DNA from 2 places in the Streptomyces sp. NPDC002734 genome. Region 1 is predicted to be linked to the other one. Evidence: riboswitches for the same ligand, from Rfam matches in the RefSeq annotation. Region 1 holds a riboswitch; the other holds the start of a gene.
The links. Region 1 has a riboswitch for S-adenosylmethionine ahead of ABT026_RS13570 (aminotransferase class V-fold PLP-dependent enzyme). Riboswitches for the same ligand answer to the same signal wherever they lie in the genome.
Positions count from the first base shown of each region.

Region 1 (4,409 bases):
GTGATCACCGCGATCGTGCTCATCAAGACCAGCGTGGACCGGATCCCCGAGATCGCGCAGGACATCGCCTCCCTGGAATCCGTCAGCGAGGTCTTCTCGGTGACCGGCACCTACGACCTGATCGCCATGGTGCGGGTGCGCGAGCACGACGACCTGGCGGAGGTCATCCCCGGGCGGATCAGCAAGATCCCCGGCGTCCTGGGCACCGACACCCACGTCGCGTTCCGCACGTACTCGCAGCACGACCTGGAGGCCGCGTTCGCCATCGGCCTCGACTCCTGACCACAGCCGGAACCGGGACCGGCGCCGAGACCGCCACCGGGACCTGACGGACGCCCCCGGCGGCCCGGGGGCGGGACGCCCCGCCCCCGAGCGGACCCCGGCAGGCCGCCCCGGCCGCGCGCCGCGCGAGGCGGCCGTCAGGGGGTCTCGGCGGTCAGCTCCGCCAGCGCGCCGAGCAGCCGGTCCACGTGCTCGACCGGCGTGCCCACGCCGAAGCTCGCCCGGACGGCGTCCAGCGGCGAGGCGCCGCCCGTCCCGCACTCGGCGGCCGCGTCGGGACCCTCCCCGAGGAGGCGGCGCACCAGCGGGTGGGCGCAGAACAGCCCGGCGCGCACGCCGATGCCGTAGGACGAGGCCAGCCGGTCGGCGAGGCCGGCTCCGTCGAGGCCGTCCACCACGAAGGACACCACGCCCACCCGGGCCGCGTCGTCGCCGAACAGCGAGAGCACCCGCACCCGGGGCAGGGCGGCCAGGCCCTCGCGGAGCCGTCCGAGCAGGGCCTCCTCGCGGGCCGTGAGCACGGCGAGGTCCGCCTCGGCGAGCGCCCGGCAGGCGGAGGCCAGGGCGTGCACGCCGACCACGTTGGGCGAGCCGGCCTCGTGGCGGGCCGGGCCCGTGTGCCACTCGACGTCCAGGCCGCCGTCCTCCCGCCGCAGCACCCGGCGGCTGGCGCCGCCGCCCGCCAGGTAGGGCTCGGCGGCGTCCAGCCAGTCGGTCCGCCCGGCCAGCACGCCCGCGCCGAACGGGGCGTACAGCTTGTGCCCGGAGAAGGCCACCCAGTCGACGTCCAGCTCGCGCACCGACACCGGCCGGTGCGGCGCCAGCTGGGCCGCGTCCAGCACGATGCGCGCGCCGTGGGCGTGCGCGGCGGCGGCGAGTTCGCGCACCGGCCACAGCTCGCCGGTGACGTTGGACGCGCCGGTCACGCAGACCAGCGCGGGGCCGTCGTCCTCGCGCGCGGCGAGCGCCTCCTCCAGCCGGGCCACCGCCTCGGCGGGGGACGCGGGGGCGTCCAGGAAGGTCACCTGGGCGCCGCGCCAGGGCAGCAGCGCCGCGTGGTGCTCGGTCTCGAAGACGTAGACGCGGCAGCCGTCCGGCAGGGCGGAGGCCAGCAGGTTGAGGGAGTCGGTGGTGGCGCGGGTGAAGACGACCTGGTCGTCCTCACGGCAGTCGAGGAACCGGGCGACGCACTCGCGGGCGTCCTCGAAGAGCTCGGTGGACAGCTGGGACAGGTGTCCCGCGCCGCGGTGGACGCTGCCGTAGAACGGCACGTACTCGGCGACCTCGTCCCACACCTGCCGCAGCACCGGGGCGCTGGCGGCCTGGTCGAGCGCGACGTACGGCACGCGCCGGCCGTCGGCCAGCGGGACGGTGACGTCCAGGCCCAGCACCGGCAGCGGCTCGGGGAGCCCGGCGAGCTCACCGGCGGGCGCGGCGCAGGCGGCGGCGTCGGCGGCGGTCGCGGCGCCGGTGCTCGCGGAAGCGGTGGCGGTGGCGGTCCCGGTCACGGTGGCCGCGGAGCCGGAGGCCGTGGCGCCGGCGGAGGCCGCACGGACGGCGGCCGCCGAGCGGGCGGCGGAGACGGAGCGGCGGGCGGGGCGGACGGCGGTGGAAGCAGACACGACGAACTCCTGTGAGCCAGTGCGCGGTCCCCGACGGGCGGCGGCACGCGAGCGGCAGCCGGGTCGCCGGTGGACGGCGTCCCGGCCGGCTCGGCGGCGGCACGGGCCGACGGGCGCGGACACGGAAGGAAAGGGGGAAGGACGCGGCTCGAAGGCCTGCCCGACGGGGCGCACCGCGGAAGGCGGCGTGAAAAGGGGAGCGCCCCGGGCGGTCAGGCCCGTCGCATTCGTCGGCTCATGAGTATCTCCTCGGCGACCAGGACCCCTGACGTCGCGAGAGGTCCGCGCTTGCCATGGACCTTGCTGTCCACGGCCTGGTCCTCACCCGGGGCACCCCGCCACGGACGGAGGGTTGCCGGACAGCCGGCCGGGGCCTGATGGCTGTCACTCGTGACCTGCTCCGCATCCTGCCACAGCGCGCCCACGCACGCGAGGCGCGGTCCGGCATACGGACCGCGCCTCGTACAGCTGTGCCCAACCGCCCTGCTGGGCTCAGGCGTTGCTGGCCATGACCCACCGCTCCAGGGTCTGCCGGGCGGCGCCGGAGTCGAGGGAGCGCGCGGCCCGGTCCATGCCGGCCCGGATCTGCTCGGCGAGCGTCCCCTCCCCCGGCTCCAGCGCGACCAGCGCGGCCGCGGAGTTCAGCAGGACGGCGTCGCGCACCGGACCCTGCTCGCCGGCCAGCAGGCGGCGGGCGACGTCCGCGTTGTGCGACGGGTCGCCGCCGCGCAGCGCCTCGATCGGGGAGTACTCGACGCCCACGTCACGGGGGTCGAAGAGCTCCTCGCGGACCTGCCCGTCGCGCACCACCCACACCCGGGAGGGCCCGGTGACGGTGAGCTCGTCCAGGCCGTCCTCGCCGCGGAAGAGCAGCGCGCTGTTGCCCGCCTCGGCGAAGACGCCCGCCATGATGGGCGCCATCCGCAGGTCGGCCACCCCGATGGCCTGTGCCTTGACGCGGGCCGGGTTGGTGAGCGGGCCGAGGAAGTTGAAGGTGGTGCGGATCCCCAACTGCCCGCGCGCGGGGGCCACGTGGCGCAGCGCCGGGTGGAACTTCACCGCGAAGCAGAAGGTGATGCCGGCCTCCTCGGCGACCTCGGCCACCCGCTGCGGGGTCAGCTCCAGGTTGACGCCCAGCTTCTCCAGCACGTCGGAGGCTCCGCTGGCGGAGGAGGCCGCCCGGTTGCCGTGCTTGACGACCTTCACCCCGGCGCCCGCCACCACGATCGCGGACATGGTGGAGATGTTGACGGTCTTGGCGCCGTCGCCGCCGGTGCCCACGATGTCCACGGCCGGGCCGGCCACGTCGATCACCCGGGCGTGGGCGTACATCGCCCGCACCAGGCCGGTGATCTCCTCGACGGTCTCGCCCTTGGCTCTCAGTGCGACCGCGAAGCCCGCGATCTGGGCGTCGGTGGCCTCGCCGCGCATGATGCGGTCCAGCGCCCAGAAGGTGTCCTCGGCGCTCTGGTCGCGGCCCTCCAGCAGACCGTTGAGGACGGCCGGCCAGGAACGGCCCGCCGCGTTGTCGCCTCCAGCGGGGGTCACAGCGCTCATCTGCCGCTCCTGATCGTCTCGGTCCGGCGGCCCGCCCGGGCCGCGGGTTCACGTGGCGCCCCGGTCCACGGGGCGCTTCCCACCCTATCGATCCCGGGAACGGCGAAGAGCCCCGTCCGGGTGACGGACGGGGCTCCTGCCGTGGCGATCAGTTGATCAGTCGGCGACCGGGGTGGCGGACCCGGTCACTCAGTGGTGACCGTGGCCGGCCTCGATCTCCTTGAACTCCTCCAGCGTGGGCTTCTCGATCTGGTTGCCCTCGCCGTAGTACGCGCGGCTCAGCTTGGCGCGCACCTTCTCCGACGCCTTCACCTTGCGCTCGACGCCGTTCTCGTCGACCGCCGGGCCGATCTCGGCCGGCTTGTACTGCTCGTGCGCGGTGAGGGTGTGCAGCTGCTCCTGCGAGAGGGGCTCGTGCACCTCGATGAACTCACCGTGCGGCAGGCGCTTGATGATGCCGGTCTCGCGGCCGTGCAGCACCTTCTCCTTGTCCCGGCGCTGAAGGCCGAGGCAGATGCGCTTGGTCGCGATGAACACCAGCACCGGCACCACGAACATGCCGATCCGGACGAACCAGGTGATCGCGTTGATCGACAGGTGGAAGTGGGTCGCCCACAGGTCGTTGCCACCGCCGACGAGGAGCACGAAGTACAGCGCGATCCAGGCGGCGCCGAACGCGGTGCGCGTCGGGGCGTTGCGCGGGCGGTCCAGGATGTGGTGCTCACGCTTGTCGCCGGTGATCCAGGACTCGATGAACGGGTAGACCGCGATCGCGACCAGGACCAGACCGAAGACCATCAGCGGGATGAACACGCCCAGGACCAGCGTGTGGCCCCAGAAGTTGATCTCCCAGCCCGGCATGATGCGGATCAGGCCCTCGGAGAAGCCCATGTACCAGTCGGGCTGCGCGTTGGTGGACACCTGGTCCGGCCGGTAGGGGCCGATCGC
Region 1 is NZ_JBEOVU010000012.1:135,660-140,068, forward strand. Features, by position in the region: gene ABT026_RS13560 (rhomboid family intramembrane serine protease) at 1-4, shown strand, start outside; gene ABT026_RS13565 (Lrp/AsnC family transcriptional regulator) at 1-282, shown strand; gene ABT026_RS13570 (aminotransferase class V-fold PLP-dependent enzyme) at 420-1,790, opposite strand; SAM riboswitch class IV at 2,184-2,300, opposite strand; gene trpD (anthranilate phosphoribosyltransferase) at 2,397-3,461, opposite strand; gene qcrB (cytochrome bc1 complex cytochrome b subunit) at 3,651-4,409, opposite strand, start outside.

Region 2 (4,409 bases), on a different contig from region 1:
CTGTACCGCGCCCAATCATGCAGAATCGCCGCTTCCGCTTGTCGATGAAATGTGACGCCGGCATGGAGCCGGTACGACCCGGAGAGGGCGGCGCGTGAAAGCGGCGGTGCGGGAAAACGGCGGTGCCGCCTTTCCGGAGGCGGAAAGGCGGCACGCGGGGGTGGTACCCGAAACGCGGCACCGGAAAGGCGGGCGGGAAAATGCGTGGCCGTCAGGCGCCGCCGGCCACCGCGGGAATGATCGAGACGTTGCCGCCCGCGGGCGTCGCAGTCTCCAGACCCTGCTCGAACCGCACGTCGTCGTCGTTCACGTAGACGTTGACGAAGCGCCGCAGCTTGCCCTGGTCGTCGAGCACGCGCGCGGCGATGCCGGTGTGGTTCTTCTCCAGGTCGGCGATGACCTCGCCCAGGGTGGCGCCCTCGGCGTCCACCTCGGCCTGTCCGCCGGTGTAGGTGCGGAGGATGGTGGGGATGCGGACGGTGACGCTCATGCGGGGTGACCTCCGATGACGGTGAGCGGGTGACGGGACGGACGGACCGCGGCCCGGGGTGGCGACGGCGGCGGCCGTCAGGCGAGGCCGGCCTCGCGGAAGGACTCCAGGCTCGGACGGATGGTCGCGGTGAGGCCCTGGTCGGCCACCGCGTCCAGCGTCTTGAGGCCGTCGCCGGTGTTGAGGACGACCGTGGTGAGCGTGGGGTCCAGCAGACCGTTCTCGATCAGCTTGCGGGTGACGCCGACCGTCACGCCGCCCGCCGTCTCGGCGAAGATGCCCTCGGTGCGGGCCAGCAGCCGGATGCCCGCCACGACCTCCTCGTCCGTGACGTCCTCCACCGCGCCGCCGGTGCGGCGGGCGATGTCCAGGACGTACGGGCCGTCCGCCGGGTTGCCGATGGCCAGCGACTTGGCGATGGTGTCCGGCTTCTGCGGGCGGACCACGTCGTGGCCGGCCTTGTAGGCGACGGAGACCGGCGAGCAGCCGTTCGCCTGGGCGCCGAACAGCCGGTACGGCTTGTCCTCGACCAGACCGAGCGCGATGAGCTCCTTGAGGCCCTTGTCGATCTTGGTGAACTGCGAGCCGGAGGCGATCGGGATCACCAGCTGGTCCGGCAGCCGCCAGCCGAGCTGCTCGCAGATCTCGTACGCCAGCGTCTTGGAGCCCTCGCCGTAGTACGGGCGCAGGTTGACGTTGACGAAGCCCCAGCCCTCGCCGGCCGGGTCGCCGATCAGCTCGGAGCAGAAGCGGTTCACGTCGTCGTAGTTGCCGTCGATGCCGACCAGCTCGCCGCCGTAGACCGCGGCCATGACGACCTTGCCCTGCTCCAGGTCGTGCGGGATGAACACGCACGAGCGGAAGCCGGCCCGGGCGGCGGCGGCGCCGACCGCGCCGGCCAGGTTGCCGGTGGAGGAGCAGGAGAGGGTGGTGAAGCCGAAGGCGCGGGCGGCCTCGAGGGCCTGGGCGACCACGCGGTCCTTGAAGGAGTGCGTCGGGTTGCCGGAGTCGTCCTTGACGTACAGGCCGCCGGTGACGCCGAGCTCGCGGGCCAGGTTGTCGGCCTTGACCAGCTTGGTCCAGCCCGGGTTCAGGTTGGGCTTGTCGGCGACGTCGGCCGGCACGGGCAGCAGCGGGGCGTAGCGCCAGATGTTGGCGGGACCGGCCTCGATGCGACGGCGCAGTTCCCCGGCCTCGTAGGAGGAGAAGTCGTAGGCGATCTCGAGGGGCCCGAAACACTCTTCGCAGGCGAAGACGGGGCCGAGCGGGACGCGGTGGCCGCATTCGCGACAGGAGAGCGCGGTGGCCGGACCGAGATCGACAGAGGCGGCGGAGGTCGTCGTGGACGCGGAATCGGTCGTGACAGTCTGTACAGCCATGAGAGGCGAGGCCCTTTCTCCTCATCTTCCTCAGCGGCGTCTTCGCCGTGAGACGGATTTGGCACCTTCCCTAGCCGGGGCCTCGCGTGAGCGGGCGCGGCTGGAGGGTTGCCGGGGCTTCATCGGGCCGTATCCCTCTGCCCCTCTGGATGAGCGTTCTTCTGTTGTTGTTCGGTTGTTTCGCGTCGCGCGTTTTGAGCCACTCCCGCAAGGGGGACTCGCATCTACCAGTCGAGTGACGCCGACCCCGACATGCGGTGGTCACTGGTGATGTTCAAGACTGTAACCGAAGGCCAGGACAGTTGAGAGGATCGTCCGGAACGCGAGACGGACCGCCCGCCGCAAGGCAGGCGGGGACAGTGAAGGAGCCGGTGACTGTGCTGGAAGAAGTCGAAGGCTGGCTGGGCACACGCTCCTGGCATGTGACCGACCGCCCGCTGCACCAGATACTCGCCGCCAAGCGCCAGAGCGGCTCGACCGTCTCCGTCGTCCTGCCGGCGCTCAACGAGGAGGCGACCGTCGGTGACATCGTCTCCACGATCCGCAGGGACCTGGTGGAGCAGGTCCCGCTCGTCGACGAGCTGGTGGTCGTCGACTCCGCCTCCACCGACCGCACCTCCGAGGTGGCCGCCGCGGCGGGCGCCAAGGTGGTCCACCGCGACAGCATCCTGCCCCGGGTCCCCGCCGTCCGCGGCAAGGGCGAGGTGCTGTGGCGCTCGCTGCTGGCCACCAGCGGCGACATCGTCTGCTTCGTCGACGCCGACCTGCGTGACTTCTCCTCCGACTTCGTGACCGGCACGGTGGGGCCGTTGCTCACCGATCCGGGCATCTCGCTGGTCAAGGCCATGTACGACCGCCCGCTGGGCGCCGAGCCCGGTCAGGGCGGCCGGGTCACCGAGCTGATGGCCCGCCCGCTCATCAACCTGCACTGGCCCCAGCTGGCCGGATTCGTGCAGCCGCTGGGCGGCGAGTACGCGGCCCGCCGGTCGCTGCTCGAGCGGCTGCCGTTCCCCGTGGGCTACGGCATCGAGCTGGCCATGCTGATCGACTCGCTGCACACGGTGGGCCTGGACGCGCTCGCGCAGGTCGACGTGGGCGTCCGCAAGCACCGCAACCAGGACAGCCAGGCCCTGGGCCGGATGGCCGCCACGATCTACCGCACCGCCCAGCTGCGGCTGGCCCGCGGACAGATGGTCCGGCCGCTGATCACGCAGTTCGACCGGACCGACAGGGGCTTCACGCCGCGGACCCACGCGGTGGACACCCTGGAGCGGCCGCCGATGGCGGAGATCGTCGAGTACCGCTCACGCGAAGTGGCCTGATCCCACCCGTTCGGCGCAGCGTCCCGTCCTCGCGCGGGGCGCTGCCGTCGTCGCGGAGTGATCGCCGCACGTTTGGATTTTTCTCCTCCGGGCTAGGTGACGCGTATGGGTTCCGCCGAAAGATCTGCACAGGTATTGGTCGCCTCCAACCGCGGCCCGGTCTCCTACTCGGTCGCCGGGGACGGCTCGCTGGTCTCCCGGCGGGGCGGTGGCGGGATGGTCTCCGGGCTCTCCGCGATCGGCCCCGACGCCGGCGCCCTGTGGGTCTGCTCGGCGCTGGGCGAAGGGGACCGCGAGGCCGTCCGGCGCGGGGTGGGCGAGCCGGGCGTGAAGATGCTCGACATCTCCGCCGAGACCCATCACGCGGCGTACAACGGCATCGCCAACTCGACGCTCTGGTTCGTGCACCACATGCTCTACCAGACCCCTCTCGAACCGGTGTTCGACACCGAGTTCCGGGTGCAGTGGGCCGCCTACCAGGAGTACAACCGGGCGTTCGCCGAGGCGCTGGCCCAGGAGGCCGCCGAGGGCGCGGCGGTGCTGGTGCAGGACTACCACCTGACGCTGGCCCCCGGCATGCTCCGCGAGCTCCGCCCCGACCTGCGCATCGGGCACTTCTCGCACACGCCCTGGGCACCGCCGGAGTACTTCCGGCTGCTGCCCGACGACGTCGCGGAGTCCGTGCTGCGCGGCATGCTGGGCGCCGACCGCCTGGGCTTCCTCACCCAGCGCTGGGCCGACGCCTTCACCGCCTGCTGCGACACCGTCGTCGGCGGCCTCGGCGACACCCGGATCGGCGTGCACGGCCTCGGCGCCGACGCCGACTTCCTGCGCGAGCGGGCCCGTCAGGCCGACGTCGACCAGCGCGTGGCGGAGCTGCGCACCGAGATCGGCCAGGACACCGACGGGAACCCGCGGAGGACGATCGTGCGGGTGGACCGCACCGAGCTCTCCAAGAACATCGTCCGCGGCCTGCACGCCTTCCGGCAGCTGCTCGACGACCACCCCGAGTGGTGCGACCGCGTCGTGCACGTGGCCTTCGCCTACCCCTCGCGGCAGGACCTCGCCGTCTACCGGGACTACACCGCGGAGGTCGCGCGGGTCGCCGAGGAGATCAACGCGGAGTACGGCACGCCGTACTGGACGCCGGTGGTGCTCAACCTCCAGGACGACTTCGCCCGCTCGCTGGCCGCGTACCGGCTGGCCGACGTGGCGCTG
Region 2 is NZ_JBEOVU010000005.1:108,614-113,022, reverse strand. Features, by position in the region: gene ABT026_RS06935 (MoaD/ThiS family protein) at 212-490, opposite strand; gene thrC (threonine synthase) at 568-1,869, opposite strand; SAM riboswitch class I at 1,888-2,025, opposite strand; gene ABT026_RS06925 (glucosyl-3-phosphoglycerate synthase) at 2,247-3,191, shown strand; gene ABT026_RS06920 (alpha,alpha-trehalose-phosphate synthase (UDP-forming)) at 3,297-4,409, shown strand, end outside.
Region 2: it holds a riboswitch for S-adenosylmethionine, as region 1 does, so the genes downstream of both, thrC (threonine synthase) here and ABT026_RS13570 (aminotransferase class V-fold PLP-dependent enzyme) in region 1, are expected to answer to the same signal.